2 regions of the Pseudomonas sp. MH9.3 genome follow, and region 2 is predicted to be linked to the other one. Evidence: predicted binding sites of a transcription regulator. Region 2 holds the regulator's gene; the other holds the start of a gene.
What was found. The regulator sigma-54, encoded in region 2, starts transcription at its own class of promoters, with help from an activator protein. The targets are predictions, from matches to a motif close to ANTGGCATNNANNTTGCTNT.
Positions count from the first base shown of each region.

Region 1 (3,553 bases), 1.2 Mb from region 2:
ACCGTGAAACCGACGCCTTTGCACTGGATCCAGACCTGTGCAGCGATGTCGGTCACAGTGCCGAAGCCGCCCAATGCAGGGGCTGCGAATACACCGGTGAGGATCGCACCAACGATACCGCCGATACCGTGCACGCCGAAGGCGTCCAGGGAGTCGTCGTAGCCCAGTTTGCGCTTGAGCGTGGTGGCGCAGAAGAAGCAGATGACACCGGCCGCCAGGCCGATGATCAGCGCGCCCATCGGGCCCACGGTACCGGCAGCCGGCGTAACGGCAACCAGACCGGCGACAACACCCGAGGCAATACCCAGTGCGCTTGGCTTACCGTGCGCGATCCACTCGGCGAACATCCAGCCCAGCGCCGCGGCAGCGGTAGCGATCTGGGTCACCAGCATCGCCATGCCAGCGGTGCCATTGGCCGCCGCCGCGGAACCGGCGTTGAAACCGAACCAGCCGATCCACAGCATCGCCGCGCCCACCAGCGTGTAACCCAGGTTGTGCGGAGCCATCGGGGTGGTCGGGAAACCTTTACGCTTGCCGAGCACGATGCACGCCACCAGGCCAGCCACACCGGCGTTGATGTGCACCACGGTGCCGCCGGCGAAGTCCAGCACGCCCCAGTCCCACAGCAGGCCGCCATTACCACTCCAGACCATGTGCGCAATCGGCGCATAGACCAGGGTGAACCAGATGGCCATGAAGATCAGCATCGCGGAGAATTTCATGCGCTCGGCGAATGCACCGACGATCAGCGCCGGGGTGATGATGGCGAAGGTCATCTGGAAGGTGATGAACACTGCTTCGGGGAACAGCGCCGCAGGCCCGGTGATGCTGGCCGGGGTCACGCCCGCCAGGAACGCCTTGCCCATGCCGCCGAAGAACGAGTTGAAGTTGACCACGCCCTGTTCCATACCGGTGGTATCGAACGCGATGCTGTAGCCGTAGACGACCCACAGGATGCTGATCAGGCCAGTGATGGCAAAGCACTGCATCATCACCGACAGAATATTTTTGGAGCGGACCATGCCGCCGTAGAACAGCGCAAGGCCCGGGATGGTCATGAACAGCACCAGGGCGGTGGCGGTCAGCATCCAGGCGGTGTCGCCGGAGTTGAGGACTGGAGCCGCCACTTCGTCTGCCGCCATGGCCAGGCTTGGCATTACGATGGACAACAGGGCTCCGAGCCCTGCGAGTTTACGCAGAGTCATATTGTTTTCTCCTGGGGCGTTGGGGTTTGGCGGCTTAGATTGCGTCGGTATCGGTTTCGCCGGTACGGATGCGAATAGCCTGTTCCAGATTGACCACGAAGATCTTGCCGTCACCGATCTTGCCGGTGTTGGCGGCCTTGGTTATCGCTTCGATAACCCGGTCAAGATCCTTGTCGTCAATGGCGACATCAATCTTCACCTTCGGCAGGAAATCCACCACGTATTCCGCGCCGCGATACAGCTCGGTGTGACCCTTCTGCCGACCGAAGCCTTTGACCTCAGTAACGGTAATGCCCTGCACGCCGATCTCGGACAATGACTCGCGGACATCGTCCAACTTGAACGGCTTGATGATGGCAGTGACTAGCTTCATGAAAACTCTCTCCCGAATTGGTGGACTTGCCCCAGGAAAACAAACCCGACTCAAGTCTAAGCGCAGTGCCTGGCTTTGTAACGCATCGTTGCCTCGGCATTCACCGTTGCAACGCAAGCAAACCACTGGTGACGAAACCTGTACCCCTGATCCATCGGCGCACTGCATTCGTCACAACGACTGCATCAGTGCATGGGTCATGATCGACTAAGCAGAAACCTTGCCAGCTCCGTAAAAACCACTTAAATCAGCCATTTGCCCGTTTATGCCGCAACGCACGTGAGCCTGGCGGTCGCAATGCGCACAAAAACAGTGCGCAGCCGCCCGGCGCGATGCGCGAAAAGCGTGCGTCTGCGCGTTTGAAAAAGACTATAGACGCTGCGTGATACACTGCCGGCCAACAGTTATTCCGGAATATTTCCCATGCTCGCGCCCAAAGACTTCCTCGACGCCCTGAGCGGCCACGCCTCTCGCCTGTTCAGCGGCGACACCCCGCTGCCCCGCAATGAAATCGAAAGCCAGTTCAAGGCATTGCTGCAAAGCGGCTTCAGCAAACTCGACCTGGTAAGCCGCGAAGAATTTGACAGCCAGATGGTGGTATTGGCCCGCACGCGTGCGCGGTTGGAGAGCCTGGAGGCGAAGGTGGCAGAGCTGGAGGCGCGGCTGACACCCACTGCCGCTGAATAACCGCGAAAATTGTGGGAGGGCTTGCTCCCGTTATCGGCGTGTCATACACCCCATAGACGCCTGACACACTGCCATCGGGAGCCAGCCCCCTCCCACATTTATCCTGTGTCGTGCACCGGATACGTTCTGTAAAACCTCCTCGCCTCGCTCTGTCCAGTCTCGTCTACCCTTGAAAAACCCGCACAAGGCGGCCCTCCATTTCAAGGAACGAGCATGTCCCTCGCCATCGTCCACAGCCGCGCCCAGGTTGGCGTCGAAGCGCCCGCCGTCACCGTCGAGGTGCATATGGCCAATGGTTTGCCGTCCCTGACGCTGGTGGGGTTGCCCGAAACCGCCGTCAAGGAAAGCAAGGACCGCGTACGCAGCGCCATTCTCAATTCGGCCCTGCAATACCCGTCGCGCCGCATCACCCTCAACCTCGCGCCCGCCGACCTGCCCAAGGACGGCGGGCGTTTTGATTTAGCGATTGCGCTGGGCATTCTGGCGGCCAGTGTGCAGGTGCCGACGTTGATGCTCGATGACGTGGAGTGCCTCGGGGAATTGGCGTTGTCCGGCGAGGTGCGCGCCGTCAAAGGCGTGCTGCCGGCGGCGCTGGCTGCGCGCAAGGCCGGGCGCACCTTGATAGTGCCGCGGGCGAATGCCGAGGAGGCCTGCCTGGCGTCGGGGTTGAAGGTCATAGCGGTGGATCACCTGCTGCAGGTGGTCGCGCACCTGAATGGGCATGTGCCGATTGAGCCCTACAAGTCAGACGGCTTGCAGTACCTGAACACGCCGTATCCTGACCTGAGCGAAGTGCAGGGCCAGCTCTCGGCCAAGCGCGCCTTGCTGATCGCGGCGGCGGGCGCGCATAACCTGCTGCTCAGCGGCCCGCCCGGCACCGGCAAGACCTTGCTCGCCAGTCGCCTGCCCGGTCTGTTACCCCCGCTGAGTGAGCAGGAGGCGCTGGAAGTCGCGGCGATTCAATCGGTCGTCAGCCTGGCGCCCTTGAGCCACTGGCCCAATCGGCCGTTTCGCCAACCCCATCACTCTGCATCCGGCCCGGCGCTGGTGGGCGGTGGGTGTGACAATTGAAAATAATTGCAACTGTACGGAAATAGATGCAACTGAGGCTACGCCGGCACTCACGACTGAACTTCCGGCCAATCCCATTAAAGACGGGGGCTGCAGCGAGGTTAGAAGTGCTACTGAAACGTGGGTACGATCATTGGTCACGGCAACCGGGGGCTCCGCCTATTTTGAGCTTCACAACATCAGCGATGCCTGGTGTTTACGAAGTCATACACCTGTG
Region 1 is NZ_CP133785.1:3,472,053-3,475,605, forward strand. Features, by position in the region: gene RHM60_RS15440 (ammonium transporter) at 1-1,205, opposite strand, end outside; gene glnK (P-II family nitrogen regulator) at 1,240-1,578, opposite strand; gene RHM60_RS15450 (accessory factor UbiK family protein) at 2,002-2,265, shown strand; partial or broken gene RHM60_RS15455 (YifB family Mg chelatase-like AAA ATPase) at 2,479-3,324, shown strand.
Region 1: a site for sigma-54 is predicted at 1,787-1,806, ahead of glnK (P-II family nitrogen regulator). Genes of this name have one in related genera too.

Region 2 (19,424 bases):
ACGCACATCCCGAATTCGCCGCGCGCTTCAGTCAGCAACTGAGCAGCCTGACCGGCGTGAAATTCACCCCGGGCAAGAACCTGTTCGCGCTGATCGGCTCCCAGGACACCGCCGTTGCGGTGTCGGGCCAACTGAAGGCGACCGCCGTGTCGCTGATGAAAATCGCCAATGACCTGCGCTGGATGAACTCGGGCCCATTGGCCGGCCTGGGCGAAATCGAACTGCAGGCTTTGCAGCCGGGTTCGTCGATCATGCCCGGCAAGGTCAACCCGGTAATCCCCGAGGCGACCGCCATGGTCGCCGCGCAGGTGATCGGCAATGACACGGTGATCACCATCGCCGGCCAGTCGGGCAACTTCGAACTCAACGTGATGCTGCCGATCATCGCCCAGAACCTGCTCAGCAGCCTCGAACTGCTGGGCAATTCCAGCCGTCTGCTGGCGGACAAGGCGATTGCCGGCTTCAAGGTCAACGAAGCCCGGCTCAAGGAAGCGTTGTCGCGCAACCCGATCCTGGTGACGGCACTCAACCCGATCATTGGTTACCAGAAGGCGGCTGAAATCGCCAAAAAGGCCTATCAGCAGGGTCGCCCGGTGATCGATGTCGCCCTTGAACACACTGACTTGCCGCGTAGCCAACTGGAGGTCCTGCTGGACCCGGAAAAGCTCACGGCCGGCGGCGTGTAATCACCGACCTGCTTTGGAGGCTCACCATGGAGCACTGGAAACGCACGATCGAACGGGCCAATCGCTGTTTTATGGCCGGTGAACTGGTTGAAGCTCGCGAGGCCTACCTGCAAGCCCTGGCCCTGGCGCAAGTGTTGTTCGAACGCTGGGCGGATGCCGACGAAGCGGTGGCGGCCTGCGTCATTTCCCATCACAACCTGGCGGACCTGCACCTGCGCCTGAACCAGCCTGAGGAAAGCGCCGAATACCTCTGCGCGGTCCATCAGCGCCTGTTGCAGACCATGCAGGACCCGCGTCTGCCGCCGCAACTGCGTGAGGCGGCATTGCGCCAAAGCAGCAAAACCTACGTCGAACTGCTGAATTTCATCAGCGATCACGGTGAATACCCACGCACTCATCGCCTGCTGGGCGGTGCCGCGGTGCAACCGACCCCGTCTCAATACGGAGCACATTGATATGAGTTACACCTTGCCTGCCTTGCCCTACGCCTACGATGCCCTGGAACCGCACATCGATGCGCAAACCATGGAAATCCACTACACCAGGCACCATCAGACCTACATCAACAACTTGAACGCTGCGGTTGATGGTACTGAGTTTGCCGACTGGCCGATTGAAAAGCTGGTGTCCAGCGTCCAGCAGTTGCCCGAGAAGTTGCGCGCTGCGGTGATCAATCAGGGCGGGGGCCATGCCAACCACTCGTTGTTCTGGGCCGTCATGTCGCCCAAAGGTGGCGGCAAGCCCGAAGGCGCACTGGGCAAGGCGATTGATCAGCAATTGGGCGGCTTCGAAAGCTTCAAGGAGGCATTCACCAAAGCCGCGCTGACCCGCTTCGGCAGCGGTTGGGCCTGGCTGAGCGTTACTCCGCAAAAGACCCTGGTGGTGGAAAGCAGCGGTAATCAGGACAGCCCGCTGATGAACGGCAATACCCCGATCCTGGGTCTGGACGTTTGGGAGCATGCGTATTACCTGCTGTACCAGAACCGCCGCCCGGAATACATCAACGCCTTCTACAGCGTTATCAACTGGCCCGAAGTGTCTGCACGCTATCAGGCCGCTGTGGGCTGACATTTATCTCCATAACAAGACCTAAGGCCGACTATGGGTACTGGAACACTGGCGATCAGCAGCGTGCGATTGTTTCGCTATGCGTTTGGCTCGCTGCTGCTGCTGGCAGGCACTGCATTGCTGGTGGCCCACGGGCTGGCCTGGCTGGACCTGGAACCGCGCATCCTGCGTGCCCTGCAGGGCGGTGCGCTCTGCGCGCTCGGCACAGCTTTGGGCGCGGTGCCCGTACTGGTAATCCGGCGCATGCCGGTGGCGTTGAGCGATACGCTATTGGGCTTCGGGGCGGGGGTGATGCTGGCTGCGACCGCCTTTTCGCTGGTGGTGCCGGGTATTTCCGCCGCCGAAAGCCTGGGGCTTTCGCCTTGGGCCGCCAGTGGCCTGATCAGTTTCGGCATCATGCTGGGCGCATTCGGGCTGTATCTGGTGGATCGCAAGGTTTCCGGCACCAGTCCGGAGATGTTGGTGGGCACACCGGATAAACCGGTCATCCCGCCTCGAATCTGGTTGTTTGTATTTGCCATCATCGCCCACAACATTCCGGAAGGTATGGCGGTGGGGGTGTCCGCCGGCGGCGGCATGCCGGATGCCGACAGCCTGGCGATGGGCATCGCGCTGCAGGATGTGCCGGAAGGACTGGTGATCGCGCTGGTACTGGCGGGAGCAGGTATGTCGCGGGTCAAGGCGTTCCTGATCGGCGCCGCTTCAGGCCTGGTGGAACCGGTGTTCGCCGTGCTCTGTGCCTGGCTGGTCACCCTTGCAGAAGTGCTGTTGCCATTGGGCCTGGCATTGGCTGCGGGCGCGATGCTGCTGGTGGTGACTCACGAAGTGATCCCCGAGTCGCGGCGCAATGGTCACGACAAGCTTGCCAGCCTTGGGTTGTGCCTGGGGTTTTGCTTGATGATGGTGATGGACACTGCCCTGGGTTAGGCCGCGCTGCTACTCAGGTTGGCGGTTATTCACCTTCGTCAAACTTGTTGTTGATCAACTCCACCAAGGCTGCCATCGCTTCATCCTCCTGCTCACCTTCGGTTTTCAGATGAATCGTGGTGCCCTTGCCCGCAGCCAGCATCATCATTGCCATGATGCTTTTGCCATCGACCATCGACTCCGGTGTACGCCCGGCGCGGATCTGGCAAGGAAACTTCCCGGCAACGCCGACGAATTTGGCCGAAGCCCGGGCGTGGAGGCCCAGCTTGTTGATAATTTGAATTTCCAGAGCGGGCATCGCGGAGGTGTTCCTTTCAGCTTAGGTCGCGGTGGCGGACCTGAACGTTCTTGAGGGTTTGCTGCAGCACCAGGCCAAGACGTTCTGTCAGGTAGACGGAGCGGTGGTGACCGCCGGTGCAGCCGATGGCTATGGTGACATAAGCGCGATTGCTCGCGGCAAAGCGCGGCAGCCATTTGAGCAGGTAGGTGGAGATGTCCTGGAACATATCCTCCACATCCGGTTGCGCGGCCAGGTAATCGATCACCGGCTGATCCAGACCGGATTGTTCGCGCAACTCTGGCTTCCAGTAAGGATTGGGCAGGCAGCGCACGTCGAACACCAGGTCGGCATCCACCGGCATGCCGCGTTTGAAGCCAAATGACTCGACCAGAAAGGCCGTACCGGGCTCAGGCTGATTGAGCAGACGCAGCTTGATGGCGTCGCGCAGCTGGTACAGGTTCAGGTTGGTGGTGTTGATCTTGAGGTCGGCCAGATCAATGATCGGCCCCAGCAGCGTGGTCTCGTCTTCGATGGCCTCGGCCAGCGAGCGGTTCGGGCTGCTCAGCGGGTGGCGCCGGCGGGTTTCGGAGAAACGCTTGAGCAGCGTCTCTTCGTCGGCGTCCAGGTACAGCACATCACAATGAATATGCTTGCCGCGCACTTCTTCGAGCAGTTCAGGGAACCGCGAGAGGTGGCTGGGCAGGTTGCGTGCATCAATCGAAACGGCGACCAGCGGTTGCGCCAATTCGGTATGGATAAGCGCGCGTTCGGCCAGTTCCGGCAGCAGGCCGGCGGGCAAATTATCGATGCAATAAAAACCGCTGTCTTCAAGCACATTGAGTGCGGTGCTTTTACCCGAGCCGGAGCGGCCACTGACAATGATCAGGCGCATGGTTATTGCTCGTCCAGCACAACCTGATACAACGCCTCATTGCTGCTGGCGTTGCGCAGTTTATGACGTACTTCCTTGCGGTCGAGCATGCTGGCGATCTGCCGAAGCAGTTCCAGGTGAGCATCGGTGGCCGCTTCCGGGACCAGCAAAACGAAGAGCAGGTCGACCGGAGCGCCGTCGATGGCATCGAAATCAATGGGTCTTTCCAGGTGCAGCAAGGCGCTGACCGGTGTGTCGCAGCCTTTGAGTCGGCAGTGAGGAATGGCGATGCCGTTGCCAAAACCGGTGGAGCCCAGTTTTTCACGGTCGATCAGGGCCTTGAACACGACCTGCTCATCCAGCTCGGGCACTTCCCGGCTGATCAGGTTGGCAATGTGTTCGAGGGCTTTTTTCTTACTGCCTCCCGGCGCGTTCACCAGGGAACGGCCGGGGGTCAGGATGGTTTCAAGTCGGATCATGGGGGGGAGTTAACGACCTGTACCTTGCATCAGGTGCAGATTCTTTTCCTTATGCTTTATGAGTTGGCGGTCGAGCTTGTCGTAGAGCGAGTCAATCGCCGCGTACATGTCTTCGTGTTCCGCATTGGCGACGAGCTTGGCATTCGGTACGTGCAGGGTGGCTTCGATTTTCTGCTTGAGCTTGTCGACCTCCATGATGACCTGCACATTGGTGATCTTGTCGAAATGCCCCGCAAGCTTGTTCAGCTTGCTCTCGGTGTATTCACGCAGGGGCTTGGTGACTTCCAGCTGGTGTCCACTGATGTTGACTTGCATACAGCTTCTCCTTCGTTGCCAGTGCATAAAGCGACAGGCGAAAAGCGCCTGCCACTGGAACGCTGTGGCCCGCCCGTCACATCAACCGCTTACGCTCGCTGGAAGGCGCAATCCCAAGGGATTCGCGATACTTGGCGACGGTTCGACGGGCGACCTGAATGCCTTGTGCCTCCAGTAAACCAGCGATCTTACTGTCACTCAATGGCTTTTTCTGATTTTCCGCGGCAACCAGTTTTTTGATGATTGCGCGAATCGCCGTGGACGAGCATTCGCCGCCTTCGGAGGTGCTGACGTGGCTGGAGAAAAAGTATTTCAGCTCATATATACCCCGCGGGGTATGCATGAATTTCTGTGTGGTGACCCGCGAAATCGTCGATTCGTGCATGCCCACCGCTTCCGCGATATCGTGCAGCACCAGCGGTTTCATCGCTTCGTCGCCGTACTCCAGGAAGCCGCGCTGATGCTCGACGATCTGGGTGGCCACTTTCATCAGGGTTTCGTTGCGGCTTTGCAGGCTCTTGATGAACCAGCGGGCTTCCTGCAACTGGTTGCGCATGAAGGTGTTGTCGGCACTGGTGTCGGCGCGGCGCACAAAGCCGGCGTACTGCGGGTTGACCCGCAGGCGCGGCACGGATTCCTGGTTCAACTCCACCAGCCAGCGCTCGTTGTCCTTGCGGACGATCACGTCGGGGACCACGTATTCGGCTTCGCTGGATTCGATCTGCGAGCCCGGCCTCGGGTTGAGGCTCTGCACCAGCTCGATGACCTGGCGCAGTTCATCTTCCTTGAGCTTCATGCGACGCATCAGCTGGCTATAGTCACGGCTGCCCAACAGGTCGATGTAGTCGGTAACCAGGCGCTGGGCTTCAGCGAGCCATGGCGTCCTGGCGGGCAATTGACGCAATTGCAGCAGCAGGCATTCACTGAGGTTGCGCGCACCGATACCGGCGGGCTCGAACTGCTGGATACGGTGCAGGACGGCTTCAATCTCGTCCAGCTCGATATCCAGTTCGGGGTCGAAAGCCTCCAGAATTTCGTCGAGCGTCTCGTCCAGATAGCCCTGGTTGTTGATGCAGTCGATCAGGGTGACGGCGATCAGGCGATCAGTGTCGGACATCGGCGCCAGGTTCAGCTGCCACAGCAGGTGGCTTTGCAGGCTCTCGCCGACGGAGGTGCGGGTGGTGAAGTCCCACTCGTCATCATCATTGCTGGGCAAGCTGCTCGCGCTGGTCTGGTAGACATCTTCCCAGGCGGTGTCCACGGGCAGTTCGTTGGGAATGCGTTCGTTCCAGTCGCCTTCCTCGAGGTTGTCCACCGTGGGGGCAGTTTCCTGATAGGAGGGTTCCTGCACGTCCGGGTTGGGTTTTTGCTCGATGTTGTCGGCCAGTGGGTCTGCATTATCGAAGTCGTCGCCTTCTTCCTGGCGTTCGAGCATCGGATTGGACTCCAGGGCCTCCTGGATTTCCTGTTGCAGGTCCAGGGTCGACAATTGGAGCAGGCGGATGGCCTGTTGCAGCTGCGGTGTCATCGTCAGCTGCTGGCCCATTCTCAGGACTAGCGATGGTTTCATGGCAGGGGCTTAACACCTTATTCGCCGGCGCAATGCGCCATCCACGACAGGGCGCGCGAGCGCCAAACATAAGCAAATTATATGCCTGATATCAGGTGCTTTGCCTAGAGCGCGATGACAATAAAAATACTGAAGTTTTCATTGACTCGCGCGCTCGTCGGCGAACGCCCTGATACCACCGTGTCTACAGGCGGAACTCGTGACCCAGGTACACTTCCTTGACCAGTTCGTTGGCCAGGATAGTCGCCGAATCGCCTTCGGCGATCAGTTGGCCATCGTTGACGATATAGGCGGTCTCGCAGATATCGAGGGTCTCACGGACGTTGTGGTCGGTGATCAGCACACCGATACCCTTGGCCTTGAGATGATGGATGATCTGCTTGATGTCGCCGACCGAAATCGGGTCGACGCCGGCAAACGGTTCGTCCAGCAGGATGAACTTGGGTGCCGTCGCCAGGGCGCGGGCGATTTCCACGCGGCGACGCTCACCACCGGACAGACTCATGCCGAGGTTGTCGCGAATGTGGTTGATGTGGAATTCCTGCAGCAGGCTTTCCAGCTCCTGACGGCGGCCGTCGCGGTCGAGTTCCTTGCGGGTCTCGAGGATCGCCATGATGTTGTCGGCAACCGACAGCTTGCGGAAAATCGACGCTTCCTGTGGCAGATAGCCGATACCGGCGCGTGCGCGACCGTGCATGGGCTGGTGGCTGACGTCGAGGTCGTCGATCAGCACACGCCCCTGGTCGGCCTGGACGAGGCCCACGATCATGTAGAAGCAGGTGGTCTTGCCGGCGCCGTTGGGGCCGAGCAAGCCGACGATCTGGCCGCTGTCGATCGACAGGCTGACGTCGCGCACGACCTGACGGCTTTTGTAGGCCTTGGCCAGATGCTGGGCTTTCAGGGTTGCCATTACTCGGCCTTCTTCTTCGGCTGGATAACCATGTCGATTCGCGGACGGGGTGCAGTGACCTTGGAGCCATTGGCGCGACCGGCGTTGGCGATCTGCTTCACGGTGTCATAGGTGATTTTTTCACCTTCCGTGGAGTTGCCATCGGGGCTCAGCACCTTGGCCTGGTCGATCAGCACGATGCGATTCTGCTGGGCGTGATACTGGATGGTCTTGCCGTAGCCCTTCATCGGGCCGGTATCGGCAGGGGCCTGCTTCTGCTCGAAGTAGGCCAGGTTACCCACCGACGTCACCACGTCGATGTCGCCAGCCGGGGTGCGGGTGAGGGTCACCGTGTTGCCGGTGATCTTCATCGAGCCCTGGGTGATGATGACGCCGCCGGTGTAGGTTGCGACGCCTTGCTTGTCATCGAGCTGAGCATCGTCAGCCGAGATGTGGATCGGTTGCTGGCTATCGTTCGGCAGAGCCCAGGCGCTCACGCTTCCCAGTGCTGCGCCCAGACCGAGCAAAATAGGGAGAGTTTTAACGAGCCTCATACTGTCCTCTTACGTTCGATAGCAGGTGTATCCTGCTTTCTTTCAAATACGCTTTCATTCCCTTGCCAGTCGATACACCGCCAGCGCCGTCGATTCTAACGTCTTGCTCGGTCTGCGCATATTGCCTTTGTGGGAATACGGTCATGCGACTGCTGGTAATGATGGTGTCGCGGTTCTGCGCGTCAGTTCGTGCGACGCGCACCGAGTCGATCAGTTCCACCTCGGTGCCGTCCGGGTTGACCTCGCCACGCTTGCTGGTCACGTGCCACGGGAACTCGGTGCCACGGTACAGATTCAGGTCCGGGTTGGTCAGCAGCGTGACTTCGGAAGCCTTCAAATGCTCGACCTTGTCCGATGTCATCTCGTACTGCACCTTGCCATCGGGCAGAAACTGCACGCTGTAGGCGTTGGTTGCGTAATAGTCGATAACCCCTTCGTCAACCTGCGCAACAGGCTGGTCGAGAAAGCGCTCCGGGCTGATATTCCAGTAGCCTACCGCGAGGAACAGCGCGGCAATGACCCCGAATAACAGGAAGTTGCGAATCTTTTTGCTCAGCATAAAACGCTCTATAGGTAGGCGGCGTGGGCCGCTTCAAGGCGGCCCTGGGCACGCAGGATCAGCTCGCAGAACTCGCGGGCGGCGCCTTCGCCGCCGCGGGCGGTCGTGACGCCATGGGCGTGTTCACGCACGAACGCAGCAGCATTGGCGACGGCCATGCCCAGGCCCACGCGGCGAATCACCGGCAGGTCCGGCAAGTCGTCACCCAGGTAGGCGACCTGCTCATAGCTTAGGTTGAGTTGGCCAAGAAGCTCGTCGAGCACCACCAGTTTATCCTCACGGCCCTGATACAGGTGAGGAATACCCAGGTTTTGTGCGCGGCGTTCCACAACGGGTGTTTTTCGACCACTGATAATGGCCGTTTGCACGCCTGCGGCCATCAACATCTTGAGGCCCTGGCCATCGAGGGTGTTGAACGTCTTGAATTCGCTGCCATCTTCGAGGAAGTAAAGGCGGCCATCAGTCAATACGCCGTCCACGTCGAAAATCGCCAATTTGATGTGTTTGCCGCGTTGCAGCAGGTCGTCGCTCATTTACATCACTCCCGCACGCAGCAAGTCGTGCATGTTCAGGGCGCCAATCGGGCGGTCGTCGGCATTGACCACCACCAGCGCGCCGATCTTGTGGTCTTCCATGATCTTCAGCGCTTCGGCTGCCAGCATCTCGGGGCGTGCCGTCTTGCCGTGGGGCGTCATCACCGCATCAATGGTGGCCGTGTGGATATCGATGGTGCGGTCCAGGGTGCGACGCAGGTCGCCGTCCGTGAACACGCCGGCCAGTCGCCCGTCCGCTTCCAGAATAACGGTCATGCCCAGGCCCTTGCGCGTCATTTCCATCAGCGCATCCTTGAGCAGGGTACCGCGCTGGACGTGAGGCAGTTCATCGCCCGAATGCATCACATGTTCCACCTTGAGCAGCAGGCGGCGGCCCAGGGCACCACCGGGGTGGGAAAACGCGAAGTCTTCAGCGGTGAACCCGCGCGCTTCGAGCAGCGCCACGGCGAGCGCATCGCCCATCACCAGGGTGGCGGTGGTGGAGGAGGTCGGCGCCAGGTTAAGCGGGCAGGCTTCGTGGGTCACGTGTACGTTCAGGTTGACGTCGGCGGCCTTGGCCAGCGTCGACTCCGGGTTGCCGGTGACACTGATCATCTGGATGCCCAGGCGCTTGATCAGCGGCAGCAGGGTCACGATTTCGTTGGTGGTACCGGAGTTGGACAGGGCCAGGATCACGTCGTCGCGGGTGATCATGCCCATGTCGCCATGACTGGCTTCAGCCGGGTGCACGAAAAAAGCGGTGGTGCCGGTGCTCGCCAGGGTGGCGGCAATCTTATTGCCGACATGGCCGGATTTGCCCATGCCGACCACCACAACGCGGCCCTTGCTGGCCAGAATCAGCTCACAGGCGCGTACAAAATCCGCGTCGATATGGGCCAGCAAGCCTTCTACGGCTTCAAGCTCCAGGCGGATCGTACGTTGTGCGGATTGAATGAGGTCGCTGGATTGGCTCATGTCTGAAGTCGTATAGCCTGACGAAAAGTCGGCGATTATAGCGGTAATGAACAATTCCCTCACGCTAGATCGTCAGGGTTTATTCGATAGGCGCAAATTTACACTCGGTTACATCCCCGCGGTTTTTTCGCTGTCCTTATTCTGAACGAGCGATGTTCCGGCCTTGGGGGCTCTGCACCAGCGGTGATATAGTTCGCCGCTTGTTCGGCCCGCCCAGCACACGCGGCTATTTATATTGCGCAAGCGTGTAAACGTTTGTCGTTCACGTGGTGTCTGAGTGTGAGTCCGCATCCCAAGGAGTTTAGATGAGTGCCGATAACGCCTACGCGGTCGAGCTGAAGGGCCTTTCCTTCAAGCGCGGGACGCGCAGCATCTTCAATAACGTCGATATTCGCATTCCCCGCGGCAAGGTCACGGGCATCATGGGGCCTTCCGGTTGCGGCAAGACCACCCTGTTGCGTCTGATGGGCATGCAGTTGCGGCCCAGCGCCGGCGAAGTGTGGGTCAATGGCCAGAACCTGCCGACGCTGTCGCGCAGTGATCTGTTCGACGCGCGCAAGCACATGGGTGTGCTGTTCCAGAGCGGCGCGCTGTTCACAGACCTGGACGTGTTCGAGAACGTGGCCTTCCCGTTGCGGGTGCATACCCAGCTGTCCGACGAGATGATTCGTGACATCGTGTTGTTGAAACTGCAGGCCGTCGGCCTTCGCGGAGCCATCGACCTGATGCCGGACGAACTGTCCGGCGGCATGAAGCGCCGTGTCGCGCTGGCGCGAGCCATTGCCCTGGATCCGCAGATCCTCATGTACGACGAGCCCTTCGTGGGCCAGGACCCGATCGCCATGGGTGTCCTGGTGCGCCTGATCCGTCTGCTCAACGATGCGCTGGGAATCACCAGTATCGTGGTCTCCCACGACCTGGCCGAAACGGCGAGCATCGCCGACTACCTGTATGTCGTCGGCGATGGCCAGGTGCTGGGGCAGGGCACGCCCGAAGAGCTGATGAACGCCGACAACCCGCGCATTCGCCAATTCATGACCGGTGATCCCGATGGTCCGGTGCCCTTTCATTTTCCGGCAGCGGATTACCGCTCAGACCTTCTGGGGAAGCGTTGATGCGCAAGACATCTCTTATCGAGAAGGTTCGCCTTTTCGGTCGGTCCGGCATCGATATCATCGAAGTGCTGGGTCGTTCGACCATTTTCCTGTTCCACGCCCTGCTGGGGCGCGGTGGCATCGGCGGTGGCTTTGGCCTGCTGCTCAAGCAATTGCACGCTGTGGGCGTGATGTCGCTGGTGATCATCGTGGTGTCCGGGGTTTTCATCGGCATGGTGCTGGCGCTGCAAGGCTTCAACATCCTTTCGAGCTATGGCTCGGAACAGGCGGTAGGCCAGATGGTTGCCCTGACGCTGCTGCGTGAGCTGGGGCCGGTGGTGACCGCGCTGCTGTTCGCCGGGCGCGCAGGTTCTGCACTGACCGCCGAAATCGGCAACATGAAATCCACCGAGCAGTTGTCCAGCCTGGAAATGATCGGTGTGGACCCGCTCAAGTACATCGTTGCCCCACGCCTGTGGGCCGGCTTCATTTCCCTGCCGCTGCTGGCGATGATTTTCAGCGTGGTGGGCATCTGGGGCGGCTCTTGGGTGGCAGTGGACTGGCTGGGCGTCTATGACGGTTCCTACTGGGCCAACATGCAAAACAGCGTGACCTTCACGGGTGATGTGCTCAACGGCATCATAAAGAGCATTGTCTTCGCGTTTGTCGTGACCTGGATCGCCGTATTCCAAGGCTATGACTGTGAGCCCACTTCAGAGGGGATCAGCCGTGCCACCACCAAGACCGTTGTGTACGCCTCGCTGGCGGTACTGGGCCTTGACTTCATTTTGACCGCCTTGATGTTTGGAGACTTCTGATGCAAAACCGCACTGTGGAAATCGGTGTCGGCCTTTTCTTGCTGGCTGGCATCCTGGCTTTACTGTTGCTGGCCCTGCGGGTCAGCGGTCTTTCGGCCAGCCCCACCGCCGATACCTATAAACTTTACGCGTACTTCGACAATATTGCCGGTTTGACTGTCAGAGCTAAAGTGACCATGGCCGGTGTCACCATCGGCAAGGTCACGGCAATCGATCTGGATCGCGACAGCTTCACCGGGCGAGTGACGATGCAACTGGACAAGAAGGTGGATAACCTGCCGACTGACTCCACAGCATCTATCCTCACTGCGGGTTTGCTCGGTGAGAAGTACATCGGTGTCAGCGTGGGTGGGGAAACAGCCCTGCTCAAGGATGGTTCGACCATCCACGACACGCAGTCGTCGCTGGTGCTTGAGGACCTGATTGGTAAGTTCCTGCTCAACACGGTCAATAAAGACGCCAAATGAGGAATCTGTTCATGATCTCTACCTTGCGACGTGGCCTGCTGGTACTGCTTGCAGCGTTGCCGCTGATGGCAAACGCGGCAGGTTCTGCCCACGACCTGGTGCAGGACACGACCAACAAGATGTTGGCTGACCTGACGGCCAACAAAGAAAAGTACAAACAGGACCCGAGCCAGTTCTACAACGCGCTCGACACCATCGTGGGCCCGGTCGTGGATGCCGAAGGCATCTCCCGCAGCATCATGACGGTGAAGTATTCGCGCAAAGCCACGCCGGCGCAGATGCAGACCTTCCAGGAAAACTTCAAGCGCGGGCTGTTCCAGTTCTACGGCAACGCCTTGCTCGAGTACAACAACCAGGGCATTACCGTGGCCCCGGCCGGCGACGAATCGGGTGACCGCACCAGCGTCAACATGAGCGTCAAAGGCAACAATGGCGCGGTGTACCCTGTGCAGTACACGCTGGAGAAGGTCAAGGGCGAGTGGAAGCTGCGCAACGTGATCATCAACGGCATCAACATCGGCAAACTGTTCCGTGACCAGTTCGCCGACGCGATGCAGCGCAATGGCAACGACCTGGACAAGACCATCAATGGTTGGGCCGGTGAAGTGGCCAAGGCCAAGGAAACCTCCGACAAAGAAGCCGGGAAGTCTGCGCAATGACCGAGTCGGCTGTTCGTATCGGCGCTGCCGGCGAGCTGTTCCTCAGTGGCGTGCTGGATTACCGTACCGGGCCTGACCTGCGCAAGCAGGGCCAGGCGCTGATCCAGGCCAGCAGCGCACCTGCGCTGGTGCTCGATTGCTCGGCGGTGACCAAGTCCAGCAGCGTAGGTTTGTCCTTGTTGCTGTGCTTCATGCGTGATGCCGAAGCGGCCAACAAGCCGCTCAGCATTCGTGCGCTGCCCGAGGACATGCGTGAGATCGCCGAGGTTTCCGGTCTGACCGAGCTGCTGGCGCATCCTTAATACACGTTATTACAGGAGCCCCCCGTCAGAGTCCTGCTATGCGGGGTTCGCAGGCGCGGGGCTTTTTTGTATGATGTGCGACCCGTGCGCACTGGGCGCCGATAGAGGTTGAACATGCAGGCCCTAGAAGTTAAGAGCTTTCTCGAAGGAAAGCTGCCGGGAACGACCGTAGAAGTTGAAGGCGAAGGCTGCAATTTCCAGCTGAACGTGATTAGCGATGAACTGGCGGCATTGAGCCCGGTCAAGCGTCAGCAGCAGATCTATGCCCATTTGAACCCATGGATCACCGATGGCAGCATCCATGCGGTCACTATGAAATTTTTCAGCCGCGCGGCCTGGGCCGAGCGCACCTGAGCCCCCAAGGCGTCGAGATTCTTATGGATAAATTGATTATTACCGGCGGTGCCCGCCTTGATGGCGAGATCCGCATCTCCGGTGCGAAAAACTCCGCCTTGCCGATCCTGGCAGCGACCCTGCTGTGTGATGGCCCGGTCACCGTGGCCAACCTGCCGCACCTGCACGACATCACCACCATGATCGAGCTGTTCGGTCGCATGGGCATTGAGCCGGTGATCGACGAGAAGCTCTCGGTCGAAATCGACCCGCGCACCATCAAGACCCTGATCGCCCCGTACGAACTGGTTAAGACCATGCGTGCGTCGATCCTGGTGCTGGGCCCCATGGTTGCCCGTTTCGGCGAAGCTGAAGTGGCCCTGCCTGGCGGTTGCGCCATTGGCTCGCGTCCGGTCGACCTGCACATCCGTGGCCTTGAAGCCATGGGCGCGGTCATCGACGTCGAAGGCGGCTACATCAAGGCCAAGGCGCCAGAAGGCGGCCTGCGTGGCGCCAATTTCTTCTTCGATACCGTGAGCGTCACCGGCACCGAGAACATCATGATGGCCGCGGCCCTGGCTAATGGCCGCAGCGTCCTGCAAAACGCCGCGCGCGAGCCGGAAGTGGTCGACCTGGCCAACTTCCTGATCGCGATGGGTGCCAATATCAGCGGCGCCGGCACCGACACCATCACCATCGACGGCGTGAAGCGTCTGCACTCGGCCACCTACAAAGTGATGCCGGACCGTATCGAGACGGGCACTTACCTGGTTGCCGCCGCCGTTACCGGTGGCCGCGTCAAGGTCAAGGACACCGATCCGACCATCCTTGAAGCCGTTCTGGAAAAACTCAAGGAAGCCGGTGCTGAAATCACCACCGGTGAAGACTGGATCGAGCTGAACATGCACGGCAAGCGGCCAAAAGCCGTTAACGTGCGCACCGCTCCGTACCCGGCGTTCCCGACCGACATGCAGGCGCAGTTCATCTCCCTGAACGCAATCGCCGAAGGCACCGGTGCGGTGATCGAGACCATCTTCGAAAACCGTTTCATGCACGTGTACGAACTGCACCGCATGGGCGCCAAGATCCAGGTTGAAGGCAATACCGCCATCGTCACCGGTATCGACAAGCTCAAGGGCGCGCCAGTGATGGCTACCGACCTGCGTGCGTCGGCCAGTCTGGTGATCTCGGCGCTGTGCGCTGACGGCGACACCCTCATCGACCGCATCTACCACATCGACCGTGGTTACGAGTGCATCGAAGAAAAACTGCAGATGCTCGGCGCGAAGATCCGCCGCGTACCGGGCTAGTCCTGGCGCCGTAAACACCGCCGCTGTTGCGGCAAGTGGGCTCCTGCGGTGAGCGAGCTTTTGTGGCAAGCGGGCTTTTGTGGCGAGCGGGCTTGCCCCGCGTTGGACTGCGCAGCAGTCCCGCTTTTTGCGATCGCTACGCAACCCAGCGCGTTGCAAGCCCGCTCGCCACAGTGAGGTGCTTGCCGTTAAGTGAGCGGTGTGCTGAATTTGTTTCAAGTCGAGGCTGTCACGGCCTCGATCTGTGTCTGGCGCCGTTTGCGACCAGACCGCAATTGCCTGATGAAGGACTGACGTTCCCATGTTGACCATCGCACTGTCCAAGGGCCGCATCCTTGACGACACGTTGCCCCTGCTGGCTGAAGCGGGCATCGTGCCGACCGAGAATCCGGACAAGAGCCGCAAGCTGATCATCCCCACGACCCAGGACGACGTGCGCCTGTTGATCGTGCGGGCTACCGATGTGCCGACCTACGTCGAGCATGGCGCGGCCGACCTCGGCGTCGCCGGCAAGGACGTGCTGATGGAATACGGCGGCCAGGGCCTGTACGAGCCGCTGGACCTGCGTATTGCCCTGTGCAAGCTGATGACCGCCGGCCGTGTCGGTGATGTCGAGCCTAAAGGCCGCTTGCGGGTGGCCACCAAGTTCGTCAACGTTGCCAAGCGTTACTACGCCGAACAAGGCCGCCAGGTCGATATCATCAAGCTCTATGGCTCGATGGAGCTGGCGCCGCTGATCGGCCTGGCCGACAAGATCATCGACGTGGTCGACACCGGCAACACCCTGCGTGCCAACGGGCTTGAACCCCAGGATTTCATTGCCGATATCAGCTCCCGGCTGATCGTCAACAAAGCATCAATGAAGATGCAGCATGCCCGTATCCAGGCGTTGATCGACACCCTGCGCAAGGCAGTGGAGTCGCGACACCGCGGTTGACTCACCCGCGCGGCCTTAGGTCGCGCCCGTCTATCCGCCTCATAGCCAGAATTCTCAGGTGCCCAAGCGGATCGACTGCTAACGTTCGGCGCCTGAGCATTTTTGCCAATCCTATGAGGCCCTCGCTATGACCACGTCCACTGCAATTGCCCGACTCAACGCTGCCGACCCGGATTTCGCCCATCATCTGGATCATCTGCTGAGCTGGGAAAGCGTGTCCGACGACTCGGTCAACGGGCGAGTGCTCGACATCATCAAGGCCGTGCGCGAGCGCGGTGATGCGGCGCTGGTGGACTTCACCCGCCAGTTCGATGGCCTGGACGTCAAATCCATGGCTGACCTGATCCTGCCGCGCGAGCGCCTGGAGCTCGCACTGACGCGCATCACCGGCCCGCAGCGCGAAGCCCTGGAAGTGGCGGCGGCGCGGGTGCGCAGCTATCACGAAAAGCAGAAACAGGATTCCTGGAGCTACACCGAGGCCGACGGTACCGTGCTTGGCCAGAAGGTCACGCCACTGGACCGTGCGGGTCTGTACGTGCCGGGCGGTAAAGCCTCGTACCCCTCGTCGGTATTGATGAACGCGATTCCGGCCAAGGTGGCGGGCGTGACCGAAGTGGTCATGGTGGTGCCGACTCCGCGCGGCGAAATCAATGAGCTGGTGCTGGCGGCGGCCTGCATCGCCGGCGTTGACCGCGTATTTACCATCGGCGGCGCCCAGGCAGTTGCAGCCCTGGCCTATGGCACCGAGAGCGTGCCGAAGGTGGACAAGGTGGTCGGCCCCGGCAACATCTATGTGGCCACCGCCAAGCGCCATGTGTTCGGTCAGGTTGGTATCGACATGATCGCCGGCCCCTCGGAAATCCTGGTGGTGTGCGACGGCCAGACCGACCCTGACTGGATCGCCATGGACCTGTTCTCCCAGGCCGAGCACGACGAAGACGCCCAGGCGATTCTGGTCTGCCCGGACGCCGAGTTCCTCGACAAGGTCGCCGCCAGCATCGACAAGCTGCTGCCGACCATGGACCGCGCCGAGATCATCGAGAAGTCGATCAATGGTCGCGGCGCACTGATCCTGGTGCGCGACATGGAGCAAGCCATCGAGGTGGCCAACCGCATCGCGCCGGAGCACCTGGAGCTGTCCGTGGCCGATCCGCAAGCCTGGCTGCCGTCTATTCGCCACGCCGGTGCGATCTTCATGGGCCGCCACACCAGCGAAGCGCTGGGCGACTACTGCGCGGGTCCCAACCACGTGCTGCCCACCTCCGGCACGGCGCGTTTCTCGTCGCCGCTGGGGGTGTACGACTTCCAGAAGCGTTCGTCGATCATTTTCTGCTCGCCACAAGGCGCCTCCGAACTGGGCAAGACCGCCTCGGTGCTGGCCCGTGGTGAATCCCTCAGCGCCCACGCGCGCAGCGCCGAATACCGCATCCTTGAAGAGGGGAAATGACACATGAGCAAATTCTGGAGCCCCTTCGTCAAGGACCTGGTGCCTTACGTGCCTGGCGAGCAGCCCAAGCTGACCAAACTGGTCAAGCTCAACACCAATGAAAACCCCTACGGCCCATCGCCCAAGGCGCTGGCAGCAATGCGGGCCGAGTTGAACGACAACCTGCGCCTGTACCCGGATCCCAACAGCGACCTGCTCAAGCAGGCCGTGGCCAACCATTATGGGATCGATACCGGCAAGGTGTTCCTCGGCAACGGCTCTGACGAGGTACTGGCGCACATCTTCCATGGTCTGTTCCAGCACGACTTGCCGTTGTTGTTCCCGGATATCAGCTACAGCTTCTATCCGGTGTACTGCGGTCTCTACGGCATCACCTCCGCACCGGTGCCGCTGGATGAGCAGTTCCAGATTCGTGCGGCGGACTACGCCAGGCCCAACGGCGGGATCATCTTCCCCAATCCGAACGCCCCGACCGGCTGCGTGCTGGGGCTGGACGCGGTGGAGCAGATCCTCAAGGCCAACCCCGACTCGGTGGTAGTGGTCGATGAAGCCTATATCGACTTTGGCGGCGACACCGCCATCCGTCTGGTGGATCGCTACCCGAATCTGTTGGTCACTCAGACCCTGTCCAAATCGCGCTCACTCGCCGGTTTGCGCGTGGGCCTGGCCGTGGGCCACCCTGATTTGATCGAAGCGCTGGAGCGGGTCAAGAACAGCTTCAACTCCTACCCGCTGGATCGCCTGGCGATTGCCGGCGCGGCGGCGGCGTTCGAGGACCGCGAGTACTTCGCCAAGACCTGTCAACTGGTGATCGACAGCCGTGAGACGCTGGTGACGCAACTGGAAGGGAAGGGCTTTGAAGTGCTGCCGTCGGCGGCCAACTTCATCTTTGCCCGTCACCCACACCATGATGCTGCAGGCTTGGCTGCGAAGCTGCGTGAGCAAGGGGTGATCGTGCGGCACTTCAAGCAGGCGCGGATTGCCCAGTTCCTGCGGATCAGCATCGGTACGCCTGAGCAGAACCAGGCGTTGATCGACGGGCTTGGCGAGCTCTGACAGGCGCTGAAATACAATGTGGGAGGGGGCCTGCTCCCGATGGCGGTGTTCCAGTCAAGTATGCATCGACTGACACTCCGCTATCGGGAGCAAGCCCCTCCCACATTTGGTTTTGCGGTGTTAATTAGAGCATCGGCTCATCCGGCTTTTTGTGCTTCCAGCCATCATTGCCCGGCAGCAGCAGGTTCAAACCAATCGCCACCACCGCACACAGGGCGATGCCCTTGAGGCCGAAGTCATCCGGGCCGGTGCCGGTGCCAACCAGCACGCCGCCAATGCCGAACACCAGGGTCACTGACACAATCACCAGATTGCGCGCCTCGCCCAGGTCGATCCGATGGCGGATCAGCGTGTTCATCCCCACGGCGGCAATCGAGCCGAACAGCAGGCACAGGATCCCGCCCATCACCGGCACCGGAATGCTCTGCAGCAGTGCGCCGAACTTGCCGATAAACGCCAGGCTGATAGCGAATACTGCCGCCCAGGTCATGATCTTCGGGTTGTAATTTTTGGTCAGCATCACCGCGCCGGTCACTTCGGCGTAGGTGGTGTTCGGCGGCCCGCCAAACAGGCCGGCCGCCGTGGTGGCAATGCCGTCACCCAGCAGGGTGCGATGCAGGCCGGGCTTTTTCAGGTAGTCGCGACCGGTCACGCTGCCCACCGCAATCACCCCGCCAATATGCTCGATCGCCGGGGCCAGGGCCACCGGGACGATAAACAGGATCGCCTGCCAGTTGAACTCCGGCGCGGTGAAGTGGGGCAGGGCGAACCAGGGCGCGGCGGCGATTTTGGCCGTGTCGACCACACCAAAGTAGAAGGCCATGGCAAAGCCCACCAGCACGCCGGAAATGATCGGCACCAGGCGGAAAATGCCCTTGCCGAACACTGCAACGATCAACGTGGTCAGCAGCGCCGGCATCGAGATCATCATCGCCGTCTGGTAATGAATCAGCTCGGCGCCGTCGCCGGACTTGCCCATCGCCATGTTCGCCGCAATCGGCGCCATGGCCAGGCCGATGGAGATAATCACCGGGCCAATCACCACCGGCGGCAGCAGGCGATCGATAAAGCCGGTGCCTTTGATCTTCACTGCCAGGCCGAGAAAGGTATACACGAAACCGGCCGCCATCACCCCGCCCATGGTCGCCGCGAGCCCGAACTGGCCCTTGGCGAGAATGATCGGCGTGATAAACGCAAAGCTCGATGCCAGGAACACCGGCACCTGTCGCCCGGTGACCACCTGGAACAACAGCGTGCCCAGGCCTGCGGTGAACAGCGCAACGTTTGGATCAAGG
Region 2 is NZ_CP133785.1:4,703,283-4,722,706, forward strand. Features, by position in the region: gene RHM60_RS20840 (class II fumarate hydratase) at 1-686, shown strand, start outside; gene RHM60_RS20845 (hypothetical protein) at 713-1,141, shown strand; gene RHM60_RS20850 (superoxide dismutase) at 1,143-1,754, shown strand; gene RHM60_RS20855 (ZIP family metal transporter) at 1,788-2,681, shown strand; gene RHM60_RS20860 (HPr family phosphocarrier protein) at 2,707-2,979, opposite strand; gene rapZ (RNase adapter RapZ) at 2,996-3,853, opposite strand; gene ptsN (PTS IIA-like nitrogen regulatory protein PtsN) at 3,856-4,311, opposite strand; gene hpf (ribosome hibernation-promoting factor, HPF/YfiA family) at 4,321-4,626, opposite strand; gene RHM60_RS20880 (RNA polymerase factor sigma-54) at 4,703-6,196, opposite strand; gene lptB (LPS export ABC transporter ATP-binding protein) at 6,381-7,106, opposite strand; gene lptA (lipopolysaccharide transport periplasmic protein LptA) at 7,106-7,639, opposite strand; gene lptC (LPS export ABC transporter periplasmic protein LptC) at 7,626-8,198, opposite strand; gene RHM60_RS20900 (HAD family hydrolase) at 8,207-8,731, opposite strand; gene RHM60_RS20905 (KpsF/GutQ family sugar-phosphate isomerase) at 8,732-9,706, opposite strand; gene RHM60_RS20910 (ATP-binding cassette domain-containing protein) at 10,012-10,821, shown strand; gene mlaE (lipid asymmetry maintenance ABC transporter permease subunit MlaE) at 10,821-11,618, shown strand; gene mlaD (outer membrane lipid asymmetry maintenance protein MlaD) at 11,618-12,085, shown strand; gene RHM60_RS20925 (MlaC/ttg2D family ABC transporter substrate-binding protein) at 12,097-12,744, shown strand; gene RHM60_RS20930 (STAS domain-containing protein) at 12,741-13,046, shown strand; gene RHM60_RS20935 (BolA family protein) at 13,161-13,400, shown strand; gene murA (UDP-N-acetylglucosamine 1-carboxyvinyltransferase) at 13,424-14,689, shown strand; gene hisG (ATP phosphoribosyltransferase) at 14,991-15,626, shown strand; gene hisD (histidinol dehydrogenase) at 15,754-17,073, shown strand; gene hisC (histidinol-phosphate transaminase) at 17,077-18,129, shown strand; gene RHM60_RS20960 (uracil-xanthine permease family protein) at 18,254-19,424, opposite strand, start outside.